One region of the Pseudovibrio sp. FO-BEG1 genome, then DNA from elsewhere that is predicted to be linked to it. Evidence: predicted binding sites of a transcription regulator. Region 1 holds the regulator's gene; the other holds the start of a gene.
The links. Region 1 encodes PhoB, which activates phosphate uptake and scavenging genes when phosphate is short. Its sites were predicted from a motif close to TGTCATNNANCTGTCAT; they were not measured.
Positions count from the first base shown of each region.

Region 2: the regulator PhoB is predicted to act here: its motif matches at 3,197-3,213, upstream of PSE_RS20165 (UDP-2,3-diacylglucosamine diphosphatase).

Region 1 covers NC_016642.1:1,784,096-1,794,230, forward strand. Annotated here, with positions in the region: gene PSE_RS08180 (ATP-binding protein) at 4-1,371, shown strand; gene PSE_RS08185 (PstS family phosphate ABC transporter substrate-binding protein) at 1,535-2,554, shown strand; gene pstC (phosphate ABC transporter permease subunit PstC) at 2,753-4,141, shown strand; gene pstA (phosphate ABC transporter permease PstA) at 4,134-5,981, shown strand; gene pstB (phosphate ABC transporter ATP-binding protein PstB) at 6,034-6,837, shown strand; gene phoU (phosphate signaling complex protein PhoU) at 6,873-7,577, shown strand; gene phoB (phosphate regulon transcriptional regulator PhoB) at 7,798-8,493, shown strand; gene PSE_RS08215 (GNAT family N-acetyltransferase) at 8,571-9,041, shown strand; gene PSE_RS08220 (GcrA family cell cycle regulator) at 9,139-9,699, opposite strand.
Region 2 covers NC_016642.1:4,477,280-4,487,414, forward strand. Annotated here, with positions in the region: gene PSE_RS20150 (protein phosphatase CheZ) at 1-86, shown strand, start outside; gene PSE_RS20155 (threonine/serine dehydratase) at 154-1,173, opposite strand; gene PSE_RS20160 (glycosyltransferase family 1 protein) at 1,265-2,344, opposite strand; gene PSE_RS20165 (UDP-2,3-diacylglucosamine diphosphatase) at 2,341-3,147, opposite strand; gene PSE_RS20170 (SDR family oxidoreductase) at 3,414-4,193, shown strand; gene PSE_RS20175 (OmpP1/FadL family transporter) at 4,255-5,523, opposite strand; gene PSE_RS20180 (TRAP transporter substrate-binding protein) at 5,817-6,920, opposite strand; gene thiD (bifunctional hydroxymethylpyrimidine kinase/phosphomethylpyrimidine kinase) at 6,933-7,736, opposite strand; gene PSE_RS20190 (hydroxyethylthiazole kinase) at 7,736-8,491, opposite strand; TPP riboswitch at 8,531-8,639, opposite strand; gene PSE_RS20195 (Lrp/AsnC ligand binding domain-containing protein) at 8,849-9,085, shown strand; gene PSE_RS20200 (xanthine dehydrogenase family protein molybdopterin-binding subunit) at 9,156-10,135, opposite strand, start outside.

The DNA of each region.
Region 1 (10,135 bases):
CGTATGTCCCTGGATACTGACAAGGAAGAAAAGCAGATAAATCAGGAGCCGTTGAGACTGGGTCTCAACAGGCAGGCGATTTATCGCAAAACCGTCGATGTACGCTGGATCCTTCTGGCCGCCGCAGGCATTTTTGCTGTCTTCTCTGTTGCCTTTCAGGTGCCCGTCTGGGCCTCATTCTTCGCCTACGCTCTCATCTTCATTCTGGTCATCGGCGGCGGCATGAAAAGCCGCACAAAGGTCAAAGCGCCAAGCGGTGTCAGCCGCAAGGAAGCCAGCGAGATCGTGGATCGCGGCATGAAGTCCGCCGTCAACGCACTGCCGGACCCGTGTTTCGTCGTCGACTACCGCGGTACCACCCAGTACGTGAACCTCGCCGCACAGCGCCGCTTCGGCACCATCGCGGTGGGGGATCCTCTGTCCTTCCGCATCCGTGCACCATCCTTGCTGGAAGCGCTGGATCGCGTCTCCAATGGTGGTTCTACTGAAGTCATCGACTGGACCGAAAAGGTGCCAATGGAACTGTGGCTGGAAGCGCATATCGCGCCGCTCTGGTCCGTCTCCAGCGGAAACCTTGCAGTCCCTCGTGGACGCCCGGGCCTCATCCTTGTCGTCATCCGCGACCTGACCGAAGCCCGCCGTCTAGAGCGTATGCGCGCCGACTTTGTCGCTAACGCCTCACACGAGTTGCGCACGCCGCTTGCCTCCCTCACAGGCTTTATCGAAACCTTACAGGGACCAGCGAAAGGCGACCCGAAGGCGCAGGACCAGTTCCTCGGCATCATGCTGGATCAAGCAGAGCGCATGCGTCGTCTCATTGATGATCTGCTGTCTCTGTCCCGCATCGAGATGAAAGTGCACGTCCAGCCCGAAACCCTCGTGGACCTCGGCCTGATCATGCGCCACTCCGTGGAATCGCTGCTGCCCGTCGCCAAGGAAAATGGCGTCGAGTTGAATGTGACAGTGCCCGATGAACCTGCAGAGATTCGCGGTGAAAACGACGAGCTGGTTCAGGTCTTCAACAATCTGGTCGAAAACGCCCTGAAATACGGCTCTAGCGGTGGCCGAGTCGATGTCACATGCCGCCCGGACCCTGATTCCACCGAGACACCGCATTGGATCGCAGAGGTTCGTGACTACGGCCCGGGCATCGATCCGGAACACCTGCCGCGATTAACCGAGCGTTTCTACCGGGTTGACGTGGTCACCTCCCGTCAGATGAAGGGCACAGGCCTCGGTCTGGCCATCGTAAAACACATTCTGACTCGCCATAGGGCCCGTCTGGAAATCGAAAGTAAGCCGGATGAAGGCGCCTGCTTCCGTGTGTTCATACCCGGTGCCGTTATTTATGACGAAAATGAACTCGATTAAAAATATGTAGCAAAATCAATCTCTTGCGATGTCATAAAACTGATACTCAACGTTCATATAACCATCACAGCCAAACGCTAGGTTACAGCCAGCTCACAGCCGGGGCGCTGTGAGGTGAACGTAATTAATCAGTTTTAAAACCAAGACTCTCAGGAGACTTCAGGTGAAAATCAAGGCATTCGCAAGCGTCGCAGCGCTCGCTCTCGCAGGTACCATTGCTGCAGGTTCCGCACAGGCTCGTGATCAGATTCAGATCGTTGGTTCCTCCACTGTTTTCCCATTTGCAACAGCAGTAGCTGAGCAGTTTGGTCAGAAAACAAACTTCAAAACACCAGTTGTTGAATCCACTGGTTCCGGTGGCGGCATCAAGCTCTTCTGTGAAGGCGTTGGCGAAAACACACCTGACATCACCAACGCTTCCCGCCGCATGAAGGCAAAGGAGCTGGTCAAGTGTAATGAGGCTGGCGTAACCCCGGTTGAAGTCACTGTTGGTTTCGACGGCATCGTTCTGGCAAACTCCAAAGCGGGCGCTCAGCTGGACCTGACCCTTGATCAGGTATTCCTGGCTCTGGCGAAAGAAGTCCCGGTTGACGGCAAGCTGGTTGCAAACCCATACCAGAAGTGGTCCGACATCGACCCATCTCTGCCAAACACCAAGATCGAAGTTCTCGGTCCTCCTCCAACATCCGGTACCCGTGATGCATTTGCTGAGCTGGCAATGCAGGGTGGCTGTAAGAAAGTTGCAGGCGCTGCAGAACTCGGCCTGAAGAAAAAAGCATGTCACGAAGTTCGTGAAGACGGTGCTTACATCGAAGCTGGTGAGAACGACAACCTGATCGTTCAGAAGCTGGAAGCAAACCCGAACGCACTCGGCATCTTCGGTTTCTCCTTCCTCGACCAGAACGCTGACAAAATGCAGGGCGCAAACATCAACGGTGTTGCTCCTACTTTTGATGCGATCGCAGCTGGTGACTACCCAGTGTCCCGTTCTCTGTTCTTCTACATCAAGAAAGAGCACGTTGGCGTCATCCCAGGCATCGCAGAATACCTGGCTGAGTTCACCAACGAAGACACCTGGGGCGACGAAGGTTACCTGGCAGACAAGGGTCTGATCCCACTGCCAGCAGCTGACCGCGCATCAGTTTCCAAGTCTGCATCAGCTCTGACACCACTTGCATTCTAATTGCAAAAAATCAGAGAGCGGTCAGCACCTCAGCTGACCGCTTTCACGCATCCGCAAAAGGTCGACAGCGCGTTCGGGTGCTTCCAAACAAACACCATGAATTCGCTATAACAGTTGCAGCGTGTTTCCGCATAACAAGCCTGATCTGCAGGCAGAAATACGCTCTGACAGAAGAGCCAAATAAGGCGACGCAATCAAATGTTCTGGACTTACGCTGCCCTTCTTCTACTGGTCTTCGTAGCCGCTAACGTCTATGGACGCTTCCGGGCTCTGCAGGTCGCTGGTCATCAGCTTTCCGTGCTTCACTCCCGGCCAACCTACCACGGTGGGTATCTGGCAATCCTGTCCACACTTCCGGCATTTGTGCTCCTGATTGCATGGGCAGTTGTAGAGCCGGGCATGCTTGATACCCTGGTCATCAGCGCCAATGCCGAGGTGATCGAGGGACTGTCCAAACCAGAACTTCAAGCATTCCTGCGCGATGCCCGCGCCATCGCATTCGGCGGCATTGTTGCCTTCTCCGATGCTGGCAAGGAACAAGCAGCTGAGGTGTTTGCCTCGCTCGCTCAAACCTCCTTTGTCCTTAAATCAGTTCTCATGGTTGGCCTCGTGCTTGGCGGCTTGTGGTACGGCAACCGTGCCATTCGCCCAACAATGCGGGCTCGCCATTTTGTAGAGCGCACCGTCATGGGATTGCTGATCCTGTGTTCCGCTGTTGCGATCTTCACCACCATCGGCATCGTGCTCTCACTGATCTTCGAAAGCCTGATGTTCTTCCGCCAGATCCCAATTCTGGACTTCGTCTTTGGCACCCACTGGAGCCCGCAAAGCGCGTTTGAAGGTGCGGGCGCAGAACACGGCGAAGCAAACACTAAGATCTTCGGCGCAATCCCGCTTCTGGTCGGCACCATGCTGATCACCGCAATCGCGATCATCGTGGCCGCACCAATCGGGTTGCTCTCAGCGATCTATCTTTCTGACTACGCAAGCACACCAGTGCGCGCCATCGCAAAGCCGGTTCTGGAAATTCTGGCCGGTATCCCAACAGTGGTCTACGGCTTCTTTGCCGCGCTCACTGTGGCACCGTTTATCCGCGGCTGGGGTGAAAGCATCGGCCTGTCAGTCAGCTCAGAAAGCGCTTTGGCCGCGGGCCTCGTTATGGGCATCATGATCATCCCGTTCGTCTCCTCCCTGTCTGACGATGTGATCAACGCGGTGCCCCAGTCTCTGCGTGATGGCTCTGCTGGCCTTGGTGCCACCAAGTCCGAAACCATTCGCCGTGTGGTTCTGCCAGCAGCTCTGCCGGGCATCGTCTCGGCGCTGATCCTCGCCATCTCCCGCGCCATTGGCGAAACCATGATCGTGGTGATGGCAGCAGGCCTTGCCGCCAACATGACAGTGAACCCACTGGAAGCGGTAACAACCGTGACCGTGCAGATCGTCACCTTGCTGGTCGGTGACCAGGAGTTCGACAGCGCGAAAACACTCGCAGCATTTGCTCTCGGTCTTCTCCTCTTCTGCATCACACTTGCTCTGAACATCTTCGCTCTGCGCGTCGTGAAGAAATATAGGGAACAGTATGATTGATATCGCTCAGGACACTGCCGGTTCCGCAATTGGCGGACGTGTCAAAGGCATTCCTTCCGGCGTCCATACGACAGACGAAGCTCGCAAGCGCCTGAAAAAGCGCTACAGCATGGAAGCGCGCTTCAAGGCTTACGGCATCGGTGCCATTGCATTGGCCGCAACCTTTCTGGTTCTGCTGCTCTTCACAATTGTCGGCACTGGCCTGCCAGCTTTCACCTACAACTACGTGAGCGTGCCGCTGAACCTGAGTGCTGAAAAGGTTGATCCAGCCAATCCGGCAGGCGCCAGCTACAACAAGATCATCCGTGATGGTCTGAAGGCTGAACTGCCATTTGCATCCGACCGCAAAAACCGCCGCGTGCTGTACTCGTTGGTGTCCTCCGGCGCCAACGTCATCCTGCAAAAGCAGGTGGTCGCCGACACATCCATGCTGGGTGGAACCGGTCCAGTCGCCATCCCGCTTTCAGATTTCGCAGACCTTTATGTCAAAGGCCTGATCACGCAGAAAAACGAGATCACCACAACAAGTGCAGCCACCGTTTCCGGAACCGAAGGGCAGGTGACCATCACCGCCGAGAAGCCGGAGTTCGGTGCACTCATCGTTGCGCTCAAATCTTACTATGAGAATGAGATCACGCTGCTTTCTGACAAGATCGAAGCCCGTGGCCGTTCTGAAGTCAGCGTCAACACCAAGATCACAGGCCTCGAAACCCGTCTGAAAAGCGAAAAAGATCCGCTGGTCGTACAGCGCCTGACAGCTGAAGTTGAGAGCAACAGAGAGGCGCTTGAGAAAATCAAGGCCACTCTGGAAACCCGCAAGGCTGAACTGGCCGTTCTGCAGGGCCACCTCGCCAATGTTGAGAACGGTGGCACACTCAACAACAAGATGCCAAGCTTCTTTGTGAACGTGAATGGCGGCACCATCAAAGCGGAAAAGGTCACGCCAACCAGCGTCACCGGCACCGCCTTCATCCCGCTGAGCTCCGATGCAGCTGCCGCTGCTGGTCAGTGGGGCGTTGAAGAGCTGGAAACACCGGAAAGCTTCCGCAAGTTCTCTGACAAAGAAATCGCCTACACGGACTATCTGGTCTCCAAAGGTACCATCGAGAACCAGTGGAACTCCATCTTCTTCAAGTCCGGTGCAAGTCGTGAACCTGAAATGGCCGGTATCTGGGGCGCTGCTGTTGGTTCCTTCTGGACCATGCTCGTCACCTTGTCCCTGTCGTTCCCGATTGGCGTGGCTGCTGCGATTTATCTGGAAGAGTTCGCGCCTAAGAACCGCTGGACCCACCTGATTGAGGTGAACATCAACAACCTGGCAGCCGTGCCATCGATCGTCTTCGGTCTGCTTGGTCTGGCAGTGTTCCTCAACGTCTTCGGCTTGCCGCGATCCGCGCCGGTCGTCGGCGGTATGGTGCTGGCGCTCATGACCCTGCCAACCATCATCATCGCCTCCCGCGCAGCACTGCAGGCCGTGCCGCCAAGCATCCGTGAGGCTGCACTGGGTGTTGGAGCTTCCCGCTTGCAGGCCGTGTTCCACCATGTGCTGCCTCTGGCAATGCCAGGCATCTTGACCGGAACCATCATCGGCATGGCGCAGGCTTTGGGTGAAACCGCACCGCTTCTCATGATCGGCATGGTGGCCTTCATCGTCGACATCCCGGCAAACCCGGTTGATCCGTCGACTGTGCTGCCGGTTCAGATCTTCATGTGGGCAGACTTCCCCGAACCGGCCTTCCAGCAGAAAACCTCTGCCGCGATCATGGTGCTGCTCGGCTTCCTGATCTCGATGAATGCAATCGCAATCGTTCTTCGTAAACGTTTTGAGCGCCGCTGGTGATTTGAAAGGCAAGATCATGGCATTGGAAATGACCACAGACACCGAGAGTGCAATGGATACAACAATAAGCACCCCTCCAGCCGTATCAGCTGAAGGCGAAACGCTCAAAATGCGTGGCCGTGATGTAAAAGTGTTTTACGGTGACAAGCAGGCCCTGCATGGCGTGGATCTGGATGTGCGCAAAAATCAGGTGACCGCGCTGATCGGCCCATCCGGTTGCGGCAAGTCCACCTTCCTGCGCTGCCTCAACCGCATGAACGACACCATCGACATCTGCCGCGTGGAAGGTGACATCCTTCTCGACAACGATGATGTCTACGACCCACGCATTGATGTGGTGGAACTGCGGGCCCGTGTTGGCATGGTGTTCCAGAAGCCAAACCCGTTCCCGAAATCTATCTTCGAGAACGTGGCTTACGGCCCACGCATTCACGGTCTGGCGCAAAACAAGGCCGATCTGGAAGAGATCGTTGCCAGCTCCCTGCAGCGCGCCGGTCTGTTTGAGGAAGTGAAAGATCGTCTGGATGAGCCGGGAACCGGCCTCTCCGGTGGTCAGCAGCAGCGTCTGTGCATCGCGCGCGCAATCGCAGTGTCTCCGGAAGTGATCCTGATGGATGAGCCATGTTCTGCGCTTGACCCGATCGCCACCGCTAAAGTGGAAGAGCTGATCGATGAGTTGCGCCAGAACTACACCATCGTCATCGTAACCCACTCCATGCAGCAGGCGGCGCGTGTTTCGCAGCGCACTGCATTCTTCCACTTAGGGACACTGGTGGAAGAGGGGCTGACCAACGACATCTTCACCAACCCCAAAGACCAGCGCACGCAGGATTACATCACTGGCCGTTTCGGTTAAAAATAATAGGCAAGGAGGTCTAAGGAGATCATCCGATGAAAGATCATATCGTCTCGTCCTTCAATGAAGAACTGAAAGAGCTGGCCGGACGTGTCGTCGAAATGGGCGGCCTCGCAGAAACGCTGGTACATGATGCCGTCAGCGCACTGCTGAGACAGGATCGCGAGCTGGCAACCCGCACCATTGCGGCGGACAGACGCCTCGACAACATGCAGGCTGAGCTGGAAGAGCTGTGCATCTCCGTGATCGCACGCCGCCAGCCGATGGCAAGCGACCTGCGCGACATCATCGCCGCCATGCGCATCTCCAACGATCTGGAGCGCGTTGGCGACATGGCCAAGAACATTGCAAAGCGGACGCTCGCAATTGAGAGTGAGTTCAACAACAAGCAGCTTGCTGTCGGCGTGGAGCATATGTCCGATCTGGCGTTGGAACAGCTCAAAGCCGTTCTCGATGCCTATACTTCCGGCGATCTGGAAGTCGTTCAGCGCGTACATTTGCGCGATGATGAGGTAGATGCGCTGTACACCAGTCTGTTCCGTCAGCTGCTCACCTACATGATGGAAGATCCACGCTCCATCACCATGTGTGCCCACCTGCTGTTCTGTGCAAAGAACATCGAGCGCATCGGTGACCATGCGACCAACATTGCCGAGAACATCTACTACATGATCTCCGGAAATCAGCTTCCGGCTGATCGTCCAAAAACGGACGAACTGGCAGACAGCAGCGCTGTCTGAGACGTGCCGCTCTCCGGGAAGCTGCAAGCCCGGAAGGCGACCACGTTGAACAAGGTTTGGAGTGTCGGGTTCATTACGCGGCACTTCATGTGTCAAATCAGAGGGCGACTTCGTGTTTCTGATAAGAAAAGACGCAACTACAAAAGGTTAAAGTGGTTTACATGCACAGTGATGGCGGTAAACTGCTTTACAACAGAAGGTGCAAAGAGAGCACTAGGGTATGCCTAAGATACTGATTGTAGAAGACGAAGAACCTTTAAGCCTGCTGCTGAGATACAATCTCGAAGCGGAAGGCTACAATGTCGACGTATGCGCAAGAGGAGATGAGGCGGAACTCCTGCTGCAAGAAAGCCAGCCGGACCTGCTCTTGCTGGACTGGATGCTGCCCGGCCTCTCCGGTATCGAGCTTTGCCGCCGTCTGCGGGCACGTTCAGAAACCGAACGAATGCCAATCATCATGCTCACAGCGCGTGGTGAAGAGTCTGAACGCATCCGCGGTTTGGCAACCGGAGCCGATGATTACGTCGTCAAACCTTTCTCCATTCCGGAGCTTATGGCCCGCGTGCGAGCGATCTTCCGCCGTGCATTGCCGGAAGTTGTCTCCACCATGCTCAAGTCCGGTGATATTGAGCTGGACCGCGAAACCCACCGCGTCCGCAGAACTGGCCGCGAAATCCACCTCGGCCCAACCGAATTCCGCCTGCTGGAGTTCCTCATGAGCGCACCGGGCCGCGTCTACTCCCGCGAGCAACTGCTCGACGGCGTGTGGGGACATGATGTCTATGTGGATGAGCGCACCGTGGATGTCCATGTGGGCCGCCTGCGTAAAGCCATTAATAAAGGCCGCATGAAAGACCCAATCCGCACCGTCCGCGGCGCCGGATACGCGTTCAACGACCAGTTTGCTGTCGGGTAATCGATTTCTGCTATATGCGCATTGTGAAACTGCATCTCTGATCCGGAGATGCAGACTAAAAACAATGCGGAAAACAAATGAAAATCAAGACGGTTGATAGAGCAACCGCTCATATCTACGACAATCTCTGCCAGGCTTACGAGGCAGAGTTCTCGCCTCTCACACACAAACAGCCTGACGCCAACGGTCTGTTCGCTAAGGACACGCTGCTGGAAGGCAACATCATCGGCTATCTGGTGTACAGCGACGACCTCCCGGCAGGACTGGCCGCCATCAAACAGGATGAGCAGGAGGGGTTCGAAGTCTGTGAGTTCTACGTCGTCCCCTATTATCGCCGACACAAGCTGGGCTTGCAGTTTGCCGGCGCGCTGTTTGATCAGATGCCCGGCAACTGGCAGATCAAGCAGATTGAAGGCGCGGACCACGCCACCGCCTTCTGGCGCGCTGTGGTGAACGACTACACCTCAGGCCACTATCAGGAAGACAGCTACAACGACCCGTACTGGGGCAATGTCACCCGCCAGACTTTCAGCGCTCACAAACACTAGGTCACAGTCACAGGCGGATAGTCGTTACAAAACAGGCATCCAGACAGCAAAAAGCCGGGCACTGGACCCGGCTCATAGCGCTTGCTTTCAGTCTGTTTTAGCTGGCGCGGCGGTTGCGGCGGTCGCTGACTGGCTGATAGGCAATGCTGCGGTGATGCGCGCAATACGGTGTGCCTGCATCTGACTGACGACCGCAGAAGTAGAAGTCTTCAGAACCCGGATCGCCAATTGGCCACTTACAGGTGCGTTCGTTCAATGTCAGGATGGATGCGCGTTCGGAAACCGGAATAAAGATTTCTGCGACTGGGACGGGAGCGATTTCGGTCTCGATCGTTTCAATTGGCTCAACTTTAAGAGCGTTGGCGCCTGCCACTGTTGGCTGAACTTGTCGAGGAGTAGGAGAGGGAGCTGCTGCTGCGACCGCTTCGGTCACTGTCGGTTTAATTGGAGAAGCTGTTCTTGCCGCTGGGGCAGTTGCCTTTCTCGTCTTGGTTGCACCGCCCCCTGATTTAGCACGCCCTGAAAGCCCTAGCCGGTGAACCTTACCAATTACGGCATTTCGGGTCACATTGCCTAGTTCCCCAGCGATCTGGCTTGCGCTTAACCCGTCTGCCCAAAGCTTGGTTAGTAACTCTACACGTTCTGCTGTCCAGCTCATTAAAGGCCCCCGTCTTCCTTCAGTGGCGCGCAAAACAGTATTCGCTCAGCTCGGACGTATCCGAATTTGCCGCTAACCTGAGCGTGTGTGCTTGCAGCGTTCAGTAACTACGAGATGGTGTATAACTCTTATCGCACAGTACTATATCGGCGTTCCTACGAGCAATAACCTCAAAGAATTGAGGTGGGGAAGACTCTGGTTTTCCCCAGAATTGCCGTACTACTACTTACCTATAACAGCCTTCTTGTGGTGGGAGAAGATTATCAATCTAAAGAATAGGAGCTGTTTGTTAAACCAAGTTCCACCGCATTCTTTCCAACACAAAGTAAGAGCTGATAGCGTTACCCCGTTGATATTTAATACATATATTTACCACTGAAAAACAACTAGTAAAAAACACTAGTAAACTACAAATTGCAGTGCAGATGCACTCGCC
Region 2 (10,135 bases), 2.7 Mb from region 1:
CTCCGCCTCTAACAGCACCGCGCAGCAGCAACTCAGACCCGCTGCACCACCTCTCAACAGGTGAGCGCCTCGCCCTGTTCTCCTGATCAGAAACGAGACACCAAAGTTTTTAAAAGCCGTTCGCGCCTCTATCCCGCGCAAACGGCTTTTTTCTTAGGCTGGAACAGTCTCAGCAGAATACTGCTTCAGGGCAGTCGCAAAGACAGCAGGATCCACATTACCGCCGGAAATGGTGATAACCGCAGTCTTCCCGGTAAGATCAATCTTCTTGGAAAGCACGGAGGCAAGCGCAACAGCCGCACCCGGCTCCACAACCAGCTTCAGCTCAAAATAAGCAAAGGCAACTGCATTCAGCGCCTCTTCATCGCTCACGCTCAAACCTTTGGCATGACGCCGGCTCAAAATGGAAAAGCCTTTATCACCCGGCGTTTCTGTTAGCACCGCATCACATACAGAACCACCCAGCGCCGGATTACTCACCCGTTCACCAGCCTCTAAAGAGCGTGCATAATCATCAAACCCGTCTGGCTCCGCTGTATAGATCTGGACCTCAGGCAGCTTTTCTTCCAATGCCAGCGCAATACCGCTGGTGAGGCCACCGCCACCTGTGCAGCTGATCACCAGATCAGGCGTCACACCCAGTAGTTCACACTGCTCGGCAATCTCAAGACCCGTGGTCCCCTGCCCGACAATCACGCCGCTGTCGTTGTAAGGATGGATGAACGTCGCACCACGCTCCTCGCAGATGCCTTTGGCAATCGCTTCACGATCTTCCGTTTCACGATCATAAAGCACCACCTCAGCCCCAAGCGCCTTGGTGCGCTGGATCTTCAGTTCCGGCGCATCTTTCGGCATCACGATAGTAGCCGGGAAACCCAGGATCTTGGCCGCAGCAGCCACACCTTGTGCATGGTTGCCAGAAGAACAGGCCACAACACCCGCAGGCCGCTTATCCTCCGGAATAAGAGAAAGGCGGTTGAACGCTCCACGAAACTTGAAGCTTCCGGTTCTTTGCAGGTTTTCCGCTTTGATGAAAACGCGGCCATTCACCCGCTCATCCAACACCGGAAAGTTCAAAAGCGGTGTCAGGCTGGCATAGCCCTGCAGCCTTGTCTTAGCTTTTTCAATTTCGGAAACGGTGAGTTCAACGGGACTGGAAACATCTAAAACCATAAGAACCTCGATAACTGCAATATGAGGCTATCTATAACACGCAAATTTAAGCAGGCTGGTCTTAATCTGAAACGCCCCCAAGGAGATCCACTCAACCATTCAGGTGATTTCCGACAGATCTTTGACCTGCACCAGCACCCTGCCAAAACCCTGCAGGCATCGCCGGATCATACGCATGCTCAGCATTTGCCAGAAACTGCTCTGCACTCGCCCGCCATGTAAACCGCAGGGCGACATCCCGGCAGTGATCACGGGAAATCTCCAGCGCTTCCAACGCTGCCGCCTGGAGGTCATTCTTCAGCACCCCGGCCCCGCTGTTCCCGATCACATCAATCGGCCCCATCACAGGAAACGCAGCAACAGGTGTCCCACAGGCAATCGCCTCCAGCAACACATTGCCAAACGTGTCCGTCAGGCTGGGGAACACAAACACATCCGCATTGGCGTAATACTCAACCAGCTCTTCCCCCTCAACAGGCCCTGTAAACAGCACCTCAGGATAAGCCAGCCTCAACTCCTCCAGCTGCGGCCCACCACCAACAACCACCTTGGTGCCCGGCAAAGCCAGTTGAAGAAACGCCTCAATATTCTTCTCAACCGCCACACGCCCCACATAGAGAAACCGTGGCCCCGGCAGATGATCCAGCAGAGCAGTCCGTAAAGGCCGGAACCGCTGATGATCCACCCCACGCGACCATCTCAGCAGCTTCTCAAACCCCCGCATCCGCAAGTCCGCTTCCAACGTCCCCGTCGCCACCATGCATCCCTGCCCACTGTTGTGGAACCGACGCAGCCAGGAATAGCTGAAGGACAGCGGCACCGGATAACGCGCCTGCAGATACTCCGGAAAACGGGTGTGATAGCTCGTGGTGAAAACCCGCCCATCCCGCTTCGCCACCTGCCGCGCCATCAATCCCAGTGGCCCTTCAGTCGCGATATGCAGATGATCGCAGTCATACTTCTCAATAAACCCACGAACGATATGAGGCAGCGTCAGGCTCAGCCGGATCTCACCGTAAGATGGCATCGGTACGCTATGAAACGACTGTGGCGTCAGAAACTCAACGCGAATACCCATACGGCGCAACTCAACAGCCAACCGCTCCAGCGTCCGCACAACACCGTTGATCTGAGGCTTCCACGCATCAGTGACAATCAGGATCGAGCTCATGCCGCCACCCGACTGCCGGAACTCTCCCTCGAAGGCTCAGTAGCAGCCCGCTTGCCATCCCCCCAACGGATCAACTCAAAGGTTCCGTCAAAGTTCTCGGCAACAGCGGTGCAGCTTTCCACCCAGTCACCCGTATTAATGTAATGAATGCCGTTGGTCTCATGGTCCGCCGCATGGTGAATGTGACCACAAATCACCCCATCCACTTTCTGCCGCTGCGCTTCAGAAACCAGCGTCTCCTCAAACTTACCGATGAAGTTGACCGCGTTCTTCACCTTCAGCTTTGCCCAGGCAGACAAGCTCCAATAGGTCAGCCCCAGCTTGCGACGACAATAGTTCAGCACCGTGTTCAGGTTCAGCGCCGTCACATAGGCCCAGTCTCCAAAGAAAGCCAGCCACTTGGCATGGCGCACCACCACGTCGAACTGATCACCGTGAATAACCAGATACGTCTTGCCGTTGGCTCCTTCATGGATGAACTGGTCCACCACCTCCACCCCGCCAAAGTGGATGCCAAAGAAATCCCGCAGGAACTCATCATGATTGCCGGGAATGTAGACAATGCGCGCACCCTTGCGCCCTTTGCGCAACAGCTTCTGCACCACATCATTGTGAAGTTGAGGCCAGTACCAAGACCGTTTCAGACGCCACCCGTCGATGATATCTCCAACAAGATAAACCGTGTCAGCATCGTTATGCTTTAAAAAGTCCAGCAGTAAATCTGCCTGACATCCGCGCGTACCCAGATGTACATCAGACAGAAACAAGCTTCTGTACTTTTTGCCAGTAGAATCCCCGGTCACCACAAAGCCTCCGGAATAAGAAAACCTTCTTTCCTTTAAATTGATTCACAAGAAACAAATATGACAGGATACATTTACTCGAACTTTGCAGTTTCTTGCTTGAACCTCAAGCAAGATTACTCCCCGTTTATTAGGGGAGAGAAAAGCAAGTCCATGCAATTCAAGTGATTATTCTATTCGCTTGCTAAGCTTGATGGTCACTGGCTCAAATCCCTCAGAGCCAGTAAGCTGCCTGCCAGAACGTATTGATTCAGTGGGATATTCATATGAACTTGGGAATTGAGGGGCGCAAAGCCATCGTCTGCGCATCCAGCCGTGGCCTGGGATTGGGAACAGCTAAAGCACTGGCAGAAGCCGGATGTGATCTGGTGATCAACGGACGCAACGAGCAGCTGCTCGATCAGATCGCCAAAGACCTGGCTGCAAAGCACTCCGTCTCTGTCACTCCAATCGCCGCTGACATCTCCTCTCCAGAAGGCCAGCAAGCCGTCCTCAACGCCTGCTCGAACCCGGATATCCTCGTCAACAACAACGGCGGCCCACCACGTCGTGATTTCAAAGAGCTCGATCGCCAATCCATTCAGGATGGTGTTATCCAGAACATGATCACCCCGATTGAGCTGATCAAAGCCGTCATTGATGGCATGGCAGAGCGCAAGTTTGGCCGTATCGTCAACATCACCTCCATGTCTGTGAAGATGCCAATCGAGGGACTGGACCTCTCAAGTGGTGCCCGCGCTGGCCTCACCGCGTTCCTCGCAGGCGTTTGCCGTCAATACGCACAGCACAACGTCACCATCAACAACGTCCTGCCCGGCAAGTTCGACACCGACCGCCTGAAAGGTGGCTTTGAACGTCAGGCAGAACAGACCGGAATTTCCATTGAAGAAGCAAAGCGCCTGTCTTCAGAAGAGATCCCAGCCAAGCGCCTCGGCAATCCTGAAGAGTTCGGCAAAGCCTGCGCCTTCATGTGTTCCGCCCATGCTGGTTACATCACCGGCCAGAACCTGCTGCTCGACGGCGGCCTCTACCCAAGCGCATTCTAAAACGAAACCGCCTCCCCAAAGCAACGCTCTGGGGAGGCGAACAAAACAGTTTCGAACAGTATCAGAATTTCAGACGAGCACCCAGACTAACAATATCCACGTTGGTGTCATTCACCGGCCCTTGAATGGTAATCCCTTCATAGAACGGATGATCCGGGTTGATGTTGATACTCTCGCTTTCCGGGAACAGGTGCGAGTAACCAATATCCACTTCCAGCCAGTCCTCATAGAAGTAACTCAGACCGGCACTGATCCAGAACCGGTTCGCATCCGGCAGACGCGGCGTCCGGTTGGCTTCATCAATCGGCGACCACTCGTAAGCCAATCCAAACCGACCCGTGAAGTTCTCCGTGAAGTCATACTCCGTACCAAGCGAGATGAAGTAACCGTCGTTGTATTGGAACGGCAGCTCAGAAACCACCTGATCCTGCAAATTGAACACCGGGAAGGTGCCAAACCGTGACCAATGCGTCCACTCAAACGTTCCCATCCCACGCCAGCGCTCATTCAGCTCTTGCTGGAAGGAAACCGTCACCGTCTCCGGCATAATGATGTTCGCACGAATTGGGGTTGGCGCATTACCTCCGACCACAAGCCGACCTTTGAGGTTGTGTTCAATGGGCGAGCGATAGCCAATACCAAGCTGTGTGCCTTCCCATGGCTTGAAAAGAGCCCCAACAGTTGCGCCAAATCCGAGGTTGTAGTCTTCACCCCGCAGTTCCGCTGTAGGGGAGTTTGCAGCGATTGGTGGAACACCCGTCGCTGACTTCAGCCTCACCTGCAAATATTGAAGCTGCCAACCAACCCCAACGGAGAACTTCTCGGTGAGCTCATAAGCTGCCATTGGTGTAATATTGACGGAAAGCACACGGGAGGACCGCGCATAGACCTGCCCCGCCCACTCAATTTGAGGTTTCGTTTCAAAGCCATAAGGTGCATTTGAACTGACACCGAGAGTGAGGCGCTCATCCACTTTCCAGGTACCATACCCCGCAGGCACCCAGGCATCTACACCAATATCACCTGAGGAGTAAGGAACCCCCGTCACTGGTGTTGGAACCGCATCAATAGTGGCTGTGTCCAGATCAATCGTGGCACGAGGGAACACAACAGTCTGGGAGGTTTCCACCTGAATGCCGTCATGTCCCGTCATCGTTGCTGGGTTCCAGTACATACTGGAAAGGCTTTTTGAGACTGTCGCATTTCCGGCAAAGGAAAGGCCTTGGAACCAGGCAGATTGCTCACGAACAGCAAAAGCACCGGCGAAGGCATCAGAGGCAATCAGCAGCGTGGAGAGACTGGCGATCGTAATGGGCAGATATCTGGACATGCACGGTACTTTCTGTTCTCAAGAAAACAATCAAGCAGCGCCATGATCAAGTTACGAGTTACTTATTGATTCGGCTCTTACAACTAGAATTCCAAATATTATCAAATTCTTGCACTGGTAGTTTTAAAGGTTTACCCGCCCACCTTCACAAAACATCAATGGCAGTAGATGCTCCATGCATTTAGTTATGCGTATTTCGTGCAAGTAAACTGAAACATTTTCTGTGGCAAAACCTCCACATAACAAAAGACCCTCCGAGTAGAGGGTCTTTTAAACACGGTTTGATGAGCCGGTTAGCTTCTTGCTGCGATGTTTTTGCCCAGCGAAAGGGCGCTCCAACCTGCCAGAAGCCCCTGCGCTTCTATGTAACTCTCATAAATCTTGCGAGCCATTTTGTCTTTCTGAGTATAGATATCCAGCACCTCAATGCTGGTCTCCTTCAAGGCAGCAAGAACCTCTTCAGGGAACTCGCGCACCTCCACACCATGCTCTTCCTGCAGCACCTTCAGGCTCGCTGCATTCTGTGCATTGGCCTCAGAAAGCGCCAGATCAGCTTCCACACGGCAAGCCTCTTCAACCACCGCCTGAAGCTCAGGAGAAAGCCCTTCCAGCGCAACTGCATTCACAATCGCTTCGCCAGTACCGTTTGGCTTGTTAAAGCCCGGACCGTAGTAGTACTTGACCAGTTTATGGAAGCCCAGCGCACTGTCAGTCCAGGGTCCAAGAAACTCTACACCGTCCACCACATGGGTCTGCAAGCTGGTGAAGATTTCTGCAGCTGGAATGTTGACCGGGGTAACACCAAGTTTGCGCAGGATCTCACCACCGAGACCAACCATGCGCAGTTTGCGACCTTTCAGGTCATCAAGTGTCTCAACAGGCTCACGATACCAGCCCGCCATGGTCGGGCCGGCATTACCAGCCATAAACGGCTTCACGCCAAACGGTGCGTAAAGCTCATCCCATAACTCCTGACCACCCATCTGATCCACCCAGGCAGTATGCTCCTGAGGCAGCAGACCGAAAGGAACGGTCGTAAAAAACACCGAGCCCGGCATCTTGCCAGCCCAGTACAAAGCAACGGAATGGCCCATCTGTGCAGTGCCGCTTGAAACAGCGTCAAACACCTCAAAAGCCGGAACCAGCTCACCTGCAGCAAACAAGCGCACACGCATCCGACCATTACTCATAATGTTGATGCGATCACAAATGCGTTGCGCAGACATTCCTGGACCTGGCAGGTTCTTCGGCCAGCTGGTCACCATGCGCCATTCGATCACCGGTTCAGCATCCTGAGCCAGAGCAGGTGCAGCAAGTGCAGCGCTACCGGCAACCGCCCCAGCGGTTAGCCCCAGCGCCTGTCGGCGGGTCAGATTATTATCTTTGTTCTTGGTCATTATCTCCGCCTTTTATTCAGACCAGAATTCGTGGAAATGGTGCACAGGCCCATGTCCCTCGCCTACGTCAAGCGTATCTGCAGCTTTAATCGCCTGACTAATATATTCTTTCGCTTCGCCAATAGCGTCTTGCAGCGCCAGCCCCTTGGCCAGTTCCGCCGCAATCGCAGAAGACAGGGTACAGCCAGTCCCATGTGTGTTCTGCGTTTCATGTCTTGGCGCCGTGTACCACCTCTCCACATCGCGGGAGAGGAAGAGATCATCACAGGTATCATCAGATCCATGTCCGCCTTTCAGCAGAACCCCGTTCGCACCCATGTCCAGCAGAAGCAAAGCTTGGCTATGCATGTCTTCACGGGATCCGGCCACCGGCTGATCCAGCAAAAAGGCCGCTTCCTGCATATTCGGCGTAATCAACGCCGCCATAGGAAACAGCTTCTGCTTCAGGACCGAAACAGCGGAGGTTTGCAACAGAACATCACCAGAAGTTGCAACCATCACCGGGTCAAGGATGACGCGCTTAACATCATATTCCGCCAGCTTTGTGGCAATAACATCGATAATCTCTGGCTGTGAAAGCATGCCGATTTTCACGGCATCCACCTTCAGATCAGAGAAAACAGCATCCATCTGGTCCGCCACGAATGCTGGCGGCACATCATGAATGGCTGTCACACCTTTGGTGTTCTGGGCCGTCAGCGCAGTGATCACACTGGCCCCATAAACACCGCGAGCCGAAAAGGCTTTCAGGTCTGCCTGAACGCCAGCACCACCGCCTGAATCCGAGCCCGCAATTGTGACTGCAATCGCACTCATTAGGCCAATACCCCACCTTTATTATTCATTGTTTCGAGCTTGAGGCGCTCGTTGAATTGGTCAGCCTTCAAGCCATAGAGGGTATCGATGAAAGCTGGAGTGAAGCTTCCCGGCCCATTTGCCTGCTCTGCGGCAATCTCGCCGCATACACCATAGACAGCCAGCGCCGCAACCACGGCAAGTTCCTGATCCGGCTCAACAGCAGCAAAACCCGCCAGTACTCCCCCCAATGCACAGCCAATGCCAGTCACCTTGTCCATGTAGGCATGGCCATTGCCGATGGTGTAGGTTGCCTCCCGGCCAAACACGGCGTCTTCATTTCCGGTGCGCGCAAGCAGCGTGTCCTCACGAACCGCCCCACTCAGCCCGGCGCTCTCGGTCATGTTCGCTTTCAGGATGGAGATGTTGTCCTGCAAAATGTCCTTCGCAAACTCCATGCGAATGTCAGTACGATCCACTTTAACCGGGTCCAGCACCACGGGGATAGATTTCTTCGCAGCATTCTCCAGCCCCAACCGGATCCCATGCCGACGCTTTCCATCCAGCGTCCCAAGGTTGACCAGCAACCCGTCGACACCTTCAACAAATGCAGGAATTTCATCATGAGCGGCTGTCATTGACGGTACAATGTTACAGGCCAACATAATGTTCGCGGTAATGCTCTGCGCAACAGAGTTCGTCAGACAATGAACCCGCACACCACGCTCACGCAGGTTCTCAAACACTTGCCAGAGATCTTCAGCTTTGTAGGACATTTGTTTCGCTCCCTATTGATTACGGCGGGAACGATTACCTTGGTACTCATCCCAATTCCCTCCGCCGGCACGACCCGGATCAGGTTCTAGGAGTTGGCCTTCCGCCTCTCAGCCCGGCAGTCACTACCGAGCACCCCCATTGGTTAGAATTTTTTGCTAGCAAACCCACAAGCGAACTGCAAGTGGAAACGAGAGACCGCGACAATAGGCAACTGGGGGTAGATTTCGCTTAAAAAACGCAAAAGCTTGCAAAAAAACGCAGCTTCAACGCAAAATGCTCACAAAACAACGCAAACTCAATTTTGAGCGCACCCGGAAAGACAAAACAGGCTTACGGGACAGAAGGATAGCAGATTAATGATTCCGTTCTTTGTACAGATCAAATGCCAGCTCGGAAAAACCTATCAGGTTGCCAACGCCATCGCAGACGCGGAAGTTGCCTCCGAGATCTACTCCACTTCCGGGGATTTCGATCTGCTGGCCAAGTTCTACATCAACGACGATGAAGACATCGGACACTTCGTAGCAAACAAGGTACAAGTCTTCGAAGGCATCCAGGACACCAGAACCATCATTACCTTCAAAGCATTCTGATACCTACGAAAACAGGCGGGACACCAGCCCGCCTGCACAATCTCGTTTCAATGTCTGCTAATTGTTTCGCTCAGCCCTGAGCATCCTGAATAGCGCTCCACACAGCAACCGGCGTCGCGGGCATATCTATATGCTCAACCCCAGCATTCTTGCGCAGCGCATACTGCACAGCATTCATCACCGCAGGCGCTGCCCCAATAGAACCAGCCTCACCAGCCCCTTTAATACCCATCGCATTTGTCGTGGAAGGAACGTTGCTTGTCGAGAAGTCGAAACTCGGCAAATCATCAGCGCGCGCAACATGATAGTCCATGAAGGATGCTGACAGCAGCTGTCCGGTTTCATCATAAACCGTGTTCTCACACAGCGCCTGAGAGATCGCCTGCCCCGCACCGCCATGCACCTGACCGGCAAGTAGCATCGGATTCACTGTGACACCGAAGTCATCCACGATCACATAGTTGACCACGTCCGTCTTCCCGGTTTCTGGATCAATCTCCACTTCACACACATGCGTGCCATTCGGATAAGTACATTCATCCTGCATGACTTTTTCCGCAGCGCTCAAGGTATCTGGCTGAGATCCCGCCACATCAGCAAGGCTGATCTGCTGGTCAGTTCCGACCACACGCACCTGCCCGTCTTCAAGCGTCAGATCTGCAGCACCAACCTCCAGCTTCTCACTGGCGATTTCCTTGATCTTTTTAACCAGCGTCTCAGAGGCTGCTTTCACAGAAGGCAATCCAATCGGGATCGATCGGGATCCACCAGTGCCACCACCGGTCGCCACACGATCCGTGTCCCCCTGCACCATCTCAACCTGATCAAGCTGCAAACCAAGATACTCGGCAATCACCTGACCATAAGCTGTCGCATGGCCCTGACCGTTACTCTGAGTTCCAATCAGCAATGTCACACTGCCGTTCTTGTTCAGCTCAAGCTTGGCCTCTTCACCACCCGCAAAGGCACAGGCCTCCACATAGGTCGACAAGCCAATACCGCGGTATAGGCCCTTGGCCTTGCTCTCCGCTTCTCGCTCCGCAAAAGTAC